DNA from 2 places in the Methylobacterium carpenticola genome. Region 1 is predicted to be linked to the other one. Evidence: riboswitches for the same ligand, from Rfam matches in the RefSeq annotation. Region 1 holds a riboswitch; the other holds the start of a gene.

Region 1 (5,477 bases):
CTCGCCGACCCGGTATGGGTGACGCGCTGAGACAACCATGGGAGAGGAGCCCCGTGCTCCTCTTCCCACGCCCGTTCAGGCGGAGGCCGGCTCATGCACGCCGGCCGGTGCCGGCCGCGCCCGCTCCGGCACGATGTGGAACGCCTTCGGGCGCACGAACAGGAACCGCGCCGGCGTGTCGCGCACCAGCCGTTCGATCACCAGCGGAACCGCCACGGCAACCACCGTCACCCCGAGCGAGGCCACGCCCACATCCGGGATCGCGCCGGTCTTCAGGAGCGCGATCCGGGTCGCGGCCATCGGCAGGAAGAAGGCGAGGTAGATCACGATCGAGCGCTCGCCGCAGTGGCGCAGGGCCGCCGTGACCGGGCCGCCCGCGCGGGTGAGGAGCGCCGCGCTCGCCACGATGGCGAGGGCCCCCGCCGCGCCGAGGAGCAGGCTCACCCCCGGCAGGCTCGCCAGGGTCGGGAAGCCGGGCAGGGGCGAGGGCGTGAAGGCCAGGACCCCGTCGACCAGCGCCCAGGCGGAAAGCCCGGCGAGGGCCGGCGCGGCGCGGCGCCGGGCGCCATCCGCCAGCGCGAAGATCCGCTCGGCGAACAGCGCCCCGCCCAGGAAGTAGACGTAGCGCTCGCAGAACTCGTCGATCACGAGCCAGCCGGTCTCGATCGGCAGGATCTCCAGGACCGCGGCGGCCCCGAGGAGGAGCGGCCAGGGCACCCGGCGCAGGAGCTTGGTGACGACCGAGAAAACCGCCAGCAGATAGATGAACCACAGCGTCGAATAGGGCTCGACCAGGGCGTGGGCGAGGTGGAGCGCGAAGGCGCCGGGGCCGGCACCGTCCGTGATCGGCCCGTACTTCACCGCCGACTGGATCAGCGTCCAGAGCAGGTAGAAATAGGCGAAATGCACGACCCGGCGGTCCGCGAAGAGGCGCCACTCCCGGTCGAGCACCCGCCCGACGAACAGCCCCGAGAGCAGGAAGAAATCCGGGATCCGGAACGGCTTGGCGAAGGCCACGACCGCGTGCAGGAAGCCCTCGCCCCCCATGGCCTCGCCGACGCCGAGCGTGGAATGCATCATCACCACGAGGATGATGCAGATGCCCTTGGCGACATCCACCCAGGCGAGGCGGCCGGACGGGCGGGCGGATGGATCGGACATGCGGGGTCTCGGCAAGCTCGGACGCGGGTCGGCCCATCGTCGCCCCGCAGCCGTAAAGGCCTCCTGTCGGATCTCGTGAGAATTGCGGGAAGGTTGACGGGATCTTCCGCTCAGCGTGGTTGACGTTTGGCGTCGCGGCGCGAGCGGGTCAGGCGGGTTGCGGCGTGGAAGTCGTCGGGCTTGGTGCGCACCCAGGCCAGGAACCGCGCGATCTCCGGATCGTCGCGCAGGCTCGCGACGTCGGCGAGGCGGCGGGCGATCTCGGCCTCGCTGTAGCGGGCATGGATCGCGGAATGGCAGATCTGATGCAGCTGCACCGTCCCGCCATGGGTGCCGCCCTTCAGCTTCGGGGTGAGGTGGTGGCGGCTCTGGCGGGAATGCGGCGGGATCCGCCGCTCGCAGAGCGGGCAGATCACCGCGGCCGGAACGGCGGGGCCGTGTGTCGCCGGATCGTCGTCCCGCCACCGCCGTTCCCGCCGTCCCACCCGCCCGCTCCGCTCGAAAACCCTGCCCGATGTGGGGGGCGCAGGGATGTCCCGCGAGGCCCCGCGCTGCGGCGGATGGCGCGCGATTGACAAACTCGCGACGGCCAAGGAGAGTTCGGATGTTCCGAGGGGAGCCCCGCAAGGGGCTGAGAGTGGGCTCGACGCGCCCTGACCCTTGAACCTGATCCGGTTCATACCGGCGGAGGGACAGGAACCACGATGCGAGACGCCCCCCGCGACACCACGGTCACTGACCGGATCTCCTCGAACCCGGGAGAGATCCATGAACGCCCCCGTCATTCCGCCCAAAGGCCTGCCGCAGAGCGTGACCACCGGGCCCATCGCCGGCTCCGCCAAGGTCTATGCCAGTCCCGAGGGGCGGCCTGACATCCGGGTGCCCCTGCGCGAGATCGCCCTCAGCGATCCGTCCGAGGCGCCGGTGCGGGTCTACGATCCCTCCGGCCCCTACACCGAGAGCGACGCCCGGATCGATCTCGCCGCCGGCCTGCCCGAAACGCGTGCGGCCTGGATCGCGGCCCGCGGCTACGGCACGGTGACGCCCCGCGCCGTGAAGCCCGAGGATAACGGCTTCGTCGGCGAGGACCGCCTCGTCGCGCCGTGCCCGGCCGCGCGCACCATCCGCAGGGCGGCGCCGGGCCAGATCGTGACCCAGTACGAGTTCGCCCGGGCCGGGATCGTCACCGAGGAGATGATCTACGTCGCCCACCGCGAGAATCTCGGCCGCCGGGCGATGCTGGAGCAGGCCGAGGCCAAGCTCGCGGACGGCGAGAGCTTCGGCGCGGCGGTCCCGCCCTTCATCACGCCGGAATTCGTGCGCGACGAGGTCGCCCGCGGCCGCGCCATCATCCCGGCCAACATCAACCACACCGAACTCGAGCCGATGGCCATCGGCCGCAACTTCCTGGTCAAGATCAACGCCAATATCGGCAACTCGGCCGTGACCTCGTCCGCCGCCGAGGAGGTCGAGAAGATGGTCTGGGCGATCCGCTGGGGCGCCGACACCGTCATGGACCTCTCGACGGGCCGCAACATCCACAACATCCGCGGCTGGATCCTGCGCAACGCGCCCGTGCCGATCGGCACCGTGCCGATCTATCAGGCGCTGGAGAAGGTCGGCGGCGACCCGCTCAAGCTCGACTGGGAGGTGTTCAAGGACACGCTGATCGAGCAGGCCGAACAGGGCGTCGACTACTTCACCATCCATGCGGGCGTGCGCCTCGCCCACGTGCCGCTCACCGCGCGGCGCGTCACCGGCATCGTCTCGCGCGGCGGCTCGATCATGGCGCGCTGGTGCCTCGCCGGGCACCGCGAATCGTTCCTCTACGAGCGGTTCGAGGAGATCTGCGACATCTGCCGGGCCTACGACGTGTCGTTCTCCCTCGGCGACGGCCTGCGCCCGGGCTCGATCGCGGATGCCAACGACGCGGCGCAGTTCGCGGAACTGGAGACGCTGGGCGAGCTGACCAAGGTGGCCTGGGCGAAGGGCTGCCAGGTGATGATCGAGGGCCCCGGCCACGTGCCGATGCACAAGATCAAGGTCAACATGGAGAAGCAGCTGCGCGAATGCGGCGAGGCGCCGTTCTACACGCTCGGCCCGCTGACCACCGACATCGCCCCCGGCTACGACCACATCACCTCGGGCATCGGCGCGGCGATGATCGGCTGGTTCGGCACCGCGATGCTCTGCTACGTGACGCCCAAGGAGCATCTCGGCCTGCCGAACCGCGACGACGTGAAGACCGGGGTGATCACCTACAAGATCGCCGCCCACGCCGCCGACCTCGCCAAGGGCCACCCGGCCGCGCAGCTGCGCGACGACGCCCTCTCCCGCGCCCGGTTCGACTTCCGCTGGGAGGACCAGTTCAACCTCTCGCTCGATCCCGACACCGCGCGCGCCTACCACGACGAGACCCTGCCGAAGGACGCCCACAAGGTCGCGCATTTCTGCTCGATGTGCGGGCCGAAATTCTGCTCGATGAAGATCACGCAGGACCTGCGGGCGGACGTGCTGGCCATGGAGGCGGCCGGCACGGTGGTGGGGGCCGCGCCCGGGCTGAGCGAGGCGGACCGGGCCGCCGGCATGGCGGCGAAATCGGCCGAGTTCCTGGCCGAGGGCGGCAAGCTCTACGTCGACGCCGCGCCGTGATGACGGAGGGCGGCGCCGCGCGCGGCGCCGCCCTCGGAGCGGGCTCCGGCGATCGGCGACGCTTCCGCCGCAAATCAACTGCGCCGCGTTAACTTGCCTTTAACACAACTAATCAGTTGTGCCGGCCCGTTAAGGACCGGGTAGGGACGAAGGGTTTCTGATCCCGACACATGAACTCAAGGGGATTCTCGATGCTCGAGATCCGGTCCTGGCCGGCGCCGTCCGCGCCGGCCCCGATCGAGGCGGAACCACCGCCGACGGAACGCCCGGCCAGCCGCGGCGCCGAGAAGGCGCCGCTCGACGAAGCCGTCACGCTCGACCTCAGCCCCGAGGCGAAGCGCATCATCGCGGACGGCGCACCGGCCGAAGCCGCGCAATCGCAGGTGCGCTACCGGCGCGACGTCGACGCGCAGCAGATGGTGTTCCAGGTGATCGATCCGTCCTCGGGATCGGTGCTCGACCAGCTTCCGTCCGAAGCGGCCCTGCGCGCCAAGACCTATGCCCGCGAGACCCAGGCCGCGCAGACCACGCCCGTCGGCACGACCGTCGCCCGCGAGGCCTGAGCGCCCCGGCCGCCCTCAGGCCAGCGCCATCAGGAAGCGCTCGATCAGTTCGAGGGCCCGCTCGGTCATGGCGAGCGGGTAGCGGATGAAGACGTGGCATCCACCCGTATAGACTGCCGTGTAGCCGCCGTTGTTCGCGGCCGCCCAGCGCATCGACATGAACAGGGTGTCGTCGAGGAGCGGGTCGCGGGTGCCCACCGAGAACAGGGCCGGGGGAAGCCCCTTCAGGTCGGCGTAGAGCGGCGAGACGTCCGGCGAGCGGCGCGGCACGCCCTCGGGCACGAACCCGTCCGCGAAATGACGTATGTCGCGCGAGTTGAGGACGAGGCGCTCCTCGCCCCAGTTCCGGGCGCTGGCGGTGACGCCGAGATCGTAGAGGCCCGAGAACAGGTTGGCGCCGCGGAAGGCCTTCGGCAGCTTGTGCCGGTCGCGCAGGCGCAGCAGGGTCATCACCGCGAGATGGGCCCCCGCCGATTCGCCGCCGACCGTCAGGGCCTCGACCCCGAACAGCTTGCGCCCCTCCGTGTGCAGCCACAGGGCGGCGGCCTCGCAATCGTCGATCGGCGCCGGATAGGGGTGCTCCGGGGCGAGCCGGTACTCCACCGAGATGCAGACGAAGCCGCAGCGGTCGGCGATCCGCTCCAGCCAGGGGTCCTGCTCGTCGCAGGCGCCCCAGATCCAGCCGCCGCCATGGATGTGCAGGTAGGCGCCGCGGGCCTTGCGCACCGGGCGGATCACCCGCAGCGTGATGGGCCCGCCCGGCCCCGGAATGGTCATCGTCTCGGCCCGGGCGCTCCGGGGCATCTCCGGCACGGCGATGCTGCCCTGGCGGCGCATGGCCCGCACCTCGGCGATGGGAAGCGACCAGGGATCGGGCGCGCGGGCTTGCGCCGCCATGATCTCGCGGTTCAGCCGCTCGGCATCCGGATCGGCCTTGGCAGGGTCGAAGAGCGCGTGATCGATCATGCTCCGGTCTCGTCACCGCCCGGCGGCTGCGGGCGTCTCCCTTGTCGGTCGTCGGACTTGTCGGTCGTCGGAATTTCGCCCGCCGACCTAGTGCGGGCGAGAAAGCTTGCCATCTTTACGACGCGCCGCGAGGCG
Region 2 (5,477 bases), 4.8 Mb from region 1:
CCGACGTGAAGTCGCTCTCGCTCAACGCCAACCGCATCGAGGCGCTGGTCGAGCAGCTCTACGACATCAACAAGCGGCTGATCTCGCAGGAGGGCCGCCTGATGCGGCTCGCCGAGAGCCACGGCGTCGCCCGCGACGAGTTCCTGCGCCACTACCAGAGCCAGGAACTCGATCCGCACTGGGTCGAGCGGGTGGGCAAGCTCGGCGGCAAGGGCTGGAAGAACTTCGTCGAGAAGGGCGCCAACGGCATCGCGACCCTGCGCGAGCAGATCATGTCGCTCGCGTCCGAGACCGGCCTGGAGATCCAGGAATACCGGAAGATCGTCCACATGGTCCAGAAGGGCGAACGCGAAGCCCGGCAGGCCAAGAAGGAGATGATCGAGGCGAACCTCCGGCTCGTGATCTCGATCGCCAAGAAGTACACGAACCGCGGCCTTCAATTCCTGGATCTGATCCAGGAGGGCAACATCGGCCTGATGAAGGCGGTGGACAAGTTCGAGTATCGCCGCGGCTACAAGTTCTCGACCTACGCCACGTGGTGGATCCGGCAGGCGATCACCCGCTCGATCGCCGATCAGGCCCGCACGATCCGCATCCCGGTGCACATGATCGAGACGATCAACAAGATCGTCCGGACCTCGCGCCAGATGCTGCACGAGATCGGCCGCGAGCCGACCCCGGAGGAGCTGGCCGAGAAGCTGGCGATGCCGCTGGAGAAGGTGCGCAAGGTCCTCAAGATCGCCAAGGAGCCGATCTCCCTCGAGACGCCGATCGGCGACGAGGAGGATTCGCATCTCGGCGACTTCATCGAGGACAAGAACGTCGTCCTGCCGATCGATGCGGCGATCCAGTCGAACCTGCGCGAGACGACGACCCGGGTGCTGGCCTCGCTCACGCCACGCGAGGAGCGCGTGCTGCGCATGCGCTTCGGCATCGGCATGAACACCGACCACACCCTCGAGGAGGTCGGCCAGCAATTCTCGGTGACCCGCGAGCGCATCCGCCAGATCGAAGCGAAGGCTTTGCGCAAGCTCAAGCATCCGAGCCGGTCGCGGAAGCTGCGGAGCTTCCTCGACAACTGAACCGACCGAGATCCCGCCTCGTGGATCGCCGAACGGCCCGGTGCGCCCGCATCCGGGCCGTTCGCCTGCCCGCCGTCAGCGGCCTGGGCGCAGCCGCCAGCGGCGGCGGGTCCGGAGCGCGCAACCCGTGCCGAGGATCGACACCGCGGCGAAGGCCGCCAGCAGGGTGCTGCGGGAGACACATTCCCCGCGCCCGGGCCATCACTCCCAGGTTTTGCCCCCATGGCGTGATGCGTGCGCCACAAGCCGGCGAACAGCCGGAGAGATGCGTTGCCTGACGTGAGACGCTGACGGCCCGCGGGCCCGCCGCCCCGACAGCCGGGAGCGGACGGCGCAACGGGGCGATGGCGAAGCCTTGCCTTGGCCGTGAAGGCTGCCCATCTCCGCCGCATGTCCCACGCTCCGCCTCCTCACCGCTCTCATCCGCTGCCGACGGCGGAGGCGGACGGGTCCGAGGCGGGGGCCATCCCGATCGGGCTGTTCCGGGCCTGCGTGGCCCTGCGCGACTGGCTGCTCAGCGAGGGCGCGCGGCTGCCCGAATCGGGTGATCTCCTGGCGGGCCTCGCCCTGCGCCTCAACGATCTCGGCGTGCCGGTCGACCGGGCGACCACCGCCATCGATGCGCTCCACTCGGAATATACGGGCGTCGGCCGGTTCTGGACCCGCGAGGGCGGCGTGTCGCTGCGCCTGTTTCCGCACGGCGAAGCCTCGGACCGGGCGCTGGCGACGAGCCCCTTCGCGCATATCTACGCCACCCGCGAGTGGCTGCTCCTCGATCTCGCCGAGACGCCCGACGACCGCTTCACCATCATCCCCGAACTGAAGGCGGGCGGCTACCGCCACTACGTGGCGATCCCACTGTTCTTCACCAACGGCACCAACAACGGCGTCACCTTCGCGACCCGCTCCCCGCGCGGCTTCTCCAATGAGAACCTCGCCATCCTGCGCTTCATCGTGCCGACCCTGTCCGCCGTGATGGAGATGCGCGGCCTCAACACGCGGCTCGACCAAGTGCTGCGGATCTATGTCGGGGACGGACCGCACCAAGCGATCCTGTCGGGTTCGATCCGCCGGGGACAGGTGGAGCGGATCCGCTCCGCCATCCTGTTCGCCGACATGCGCGGCTACACGGAACTCACGGCCTCGCTGGCGCCGGAAGCCTCGGTCGATCTCCTCAACACCTATTTCGACTGCCTCGTGCCGCCGATCGAGAGCGAGGGGGGCGAGGTGCTGAAATACATGGGCGACGGCCTGCTCGCGATCTTCCGCGAGACCGGCGACGGGCTCGGCGGCGCGGCCCAGAGCGCGCTCACCGCCGCTCAGACCGCCCTGCGGCGCCTCTCCGAAGCGAATGCCGCCGGGCGCTTCCCGGCCCGGATCGCGGCGGGCATCGCGCTCCATCACGGCGAAGCGGCCTACGGCAATGTCGGCTCGGGGGCGCGGCTCGATTTCACCGTGATCGGGCGCGACGTGAACCTCGCGAGCCGGCTCGCCAAGCTCAACAAGGTGCTGGGTGAGCCGCTCCTGATGTCGAAGCCCTTCGTGGACTTCCTGTGGGGCGATCCGGAGCCCCTGGGCAGCCACCCGCTCGACGGCTTCAGTGAGGCGATGTGCCTCTACCGGCCGGCACGGAACGGTTGACGGCGGCCCGCGCCTCGCCCACATTCCGCCTGTTCCAGGGAGATCCCCGACAAGGGGCTGAGAAACCGATGGATCGGCGTCGCGCCGATCAGCGCGGAAATCCTTCGAACCTGATCCGGCTCATACCGGCGTAGGGATTGGACGGGGTCCGCGGACCCGAGCGCTTCACCGGTTTCGACGGCGCAGATCCAATCTCGACGGGCCACCGTGGAGACGAGGGTTTGCTGATGTCTGCTCCATCCCCGATCGGCCGGCGGCGTGCCGCCGGGCCCGACCCGGCCGCCGACCGTCTGCCCGAGCGGGCGGATGTGGTGGTGATCGGCGGTGGCCTGATCGGGCTGTCGATCGGCTGGCGGCTCGCGGAGAGCGGGCTCGCCGTGGCGGTGCTGGAGAAGGGCCGGGCCGGCGACGGCGCCAGCCTCGCAGCCACCGGCATGCTGGCGGCCGCCGCCGAGCACGAGCCGGGTGGTGACGCGCTCCTGCCCCTGGCCCTCGAGAGCCAGCGTCTCTGGCACCGGTTCCGCGACGATCTCGAAGCCGCCTCGGGCCTGCCCATCGACTACCGGCGCGAAGGCACCCTCGTGATCGCGCTCGGCCGCGACGAGGTCGAGCGCCTGCGTTTCCGCCACGAATTGCAGCGCCGGGCGGGGCTCGACGTCGCGTGGCTGCCCGGCCCGGCGGTGCGCGAGCGCGAGCCGTCCCTCCGCCCCACCGTCACGGCGGGGCTGTTCTGCCCCGAGGATCATCAGGTCGACCCCGCCCGGGTCATGGCGGCCCTGCGGCTCGCTCTGCGCGCGGCCGGCGGCCGGCTCGTGGAGGATTGCCCCGTCGAGGCCCTGGATCGGGCCGGCGGGCGCGTCGTCGGCGTGCGCACAGCGGCCGGGTTGGCCCGGGCCGACACGGTCGTCCTCGCCTCCGGCGCCTGGGCCGGGGAGGGGAACCTCGTGCCCGACCTCGCCCTGCCGGTGCGGCCGCTGAAAGGCCAGTCCGTGGCGCTGAAGGCGACCCCGCGCAGCGGCGCGCTGAACCACGTGGTCTGGACCGAGCAGATCCACATGGCGCCGAAGAGCGACGGGCAGCTCGTGGTCGGCGCCACCGTCGAGGAGATCGGCTTCGACGCCACCCTCACGGCGGGCGGCCTGTTCGCCATTCTGGAGGGCGCACGCCGCGCCTTCCCGGGCGTGGAGGAGATGAGCGTCGAGGGCGTCTGGAGCGGCTTCCGGCCGACCTCGGACGACGATGCGCCGATCCTCGGCGAGGCCTTGCCCGGCCTCGTCCTGGCGGTGGGGCACCACCGCAACGGCTACCTGCTGGCGCCGGTCACGGCCGCCGCGATCCGCGATCTCGTCCGCGGCGGCGCGCTTCCCGCCACCGCCACTCCCTTCGGCCTCGGCCGCTTCGCGCGTCCCGGGCTCCCCCTGCAGAGGATCCCATGAAGCTCACCGTGAACGGCGAGGCGCGGGAGAGCGCCGCCGCCACCCTCGACGCCCTCTGGCGCGAGGAAACCGCGGATCTCGACTTGGCCGGCCCGCAGGGCTTCGCCATCGCGCTCAACGGCGCGGTGGTGCGCCGCCCGGACTGGCCGGCGACGGCGCTCGCCGAGGGCGACCGCGTCGAGATCGTCCGCGCCATGCAGGGCGGCTGAGGCACCGCCCCTCGCCTGAAGCGTTACAGGAGTTTGCCCATGACCACCGTCACGCCCCTCGATCGCGGAGCCGACGACCCGCTGGTGATCGCCGGGACGCCCCTGCGCTCGCGCCTCCTCATCGGCACCGCGGGCTATCCGACCCAGGCGATCATGGCCGAGGCCGTGCGCGCGAGCGGCGCCGAGGTGGCCACGGTGTCGATCCGGCGCGTGTCCCTGCGCGGCCACGGTTCCGACACCGTGTCGCTGCTCTCCGGATTCCGCTTCCTGCCGAACACCGCCGGCTGCGAGACCGCCCGCGACGCGGTGATGACCGCCGAACTCGCCCGCGAGGCGCTCGGCACCAACTGGATCAAGGTCGAGGTCATCGGCGACCGCGAGACGCTCTATCCGGATGCCGCCGAGACCATCGAGGCCACGCGCCAGCTCGTCGATGCGGGCTTCGTGGTGCTGCCCTACTGCAACGACGACCCCGTGGTGTGCAGCCGCCTCGCCGATCTCGGCGCCGCCGCGGTGATGCCGATGGGCTCGCTGATCGGCTCCGGCATGGGCGTGGCGAACCCCGCCAATCTGGAGCTGATCTGCCGCCGCTCGCCCGTCCCGGTGATCGTCGATGCCGGCATCGGCACCGCCTCGGACGCGGTCATCGCCATGGAACTCGGCGCGGCAGCGGTGCTGCTCAACACGGCGGTGGCCAAGGCTGACGATCCGGTGCGGATGGCCCGGGCCATGCGGCACGCCGTCGAGGCCGGACATCTCGCCCACGGCGCCGGCCGCATCCCGCGGCGCGCCCGGGCCGAACCGTCGAGCCCGCAGCTCGGTCTCGTCGGCTCGTGAGCCGGCTTCCGGCCCGGCTCCTCCTGGTCACGGACCGGCACGGATCGACGCTGCCGCTGGTCCGGCGGGTGGCGCTGGCCCTGGAAGCGGGCGCCCGCTGGATCTGGCTGCGCGACCGGGACCTTCCGGAGGGCGAGCGGGCCGCGCTGGCGGAGGAGGTCGCTCGGCTGGTGCGGGCGGCCGGCGGGCATCTGACGATCGGCCGCGACATCGCGCTCGCGGCGCGGGTGGGGGCGGGAGGCGTCCAGCTCGGCTCCGTCGCGGCGGTGGCG

Evidence for each region. Region 1 has a riboswitch for thiamine pyrophosphate ahead of thiC (phosphomethylpyrimidine synthase ThiC). Riboswitches for the same ligand answer to the same signal wherever they lie in the genome.
Region 2: linked by a shared signal. The riboswitch ahead of thiO (glycine oxidase ThiO) and the one ahead of thiC (phosphomethylpyrimidine synthase ThiC) in region 1 are both predicted to bind thiamine pyrophosphate.

What each region holds. Positions count from the first base shown of each region.
Region 1 covers NZ_JBHZEO010000001.1:1,341,800-1,347,276, reverse strand. Annotated here, with positions in the region: gene ACE101_RS06490 (acyltransferase family protein) at 76-1,161, opposite strand; gene ACE101_RS06485 (HNH endonuclease family protein) at 1,272-1,646, opposite strand; TPP riboswitch at 1,764-1,872, shown strand; gene thiC (phosphomethylpyrimidine synthase ThiC) at 1,930-3,813, shown strand; gene ACE101_RS06475 (flagellar protein FlaG) at 4,005-4,376, shown strand; gene ACE101_RS06470 (alpha/beta hydrolase) at 4,392-5,342, opposite strand.
Region 2 covers NZ_JBHZEO010000001.1:6,191,632-6,197,108, reverse strand. Annotated here, with positions in the region: gene rpoD (RNA polymerase sigma factor RpoD) at 1-1,082, shown strand, start outside; gene ACE101_RS28720 (adenylate/guanylate cyclase domain-containing protein) at 1,473-2,723, shown strand; TPP riboswitch at 2,751-2,878, shown strand; gene thiO (glycine oxidase ThiO) at 2,951-4,159, shown strand; gene thiS (sulfur carrier protein ThiS) at 4,156-4,368, shown strand; gene ACE101_RS28705 (thiazole synthase) at 4,408-5,205, shown strand; gene ACE101_RS28700 (thiamine phosphate synthase) at 5,202-5,477, shown strand, end outside.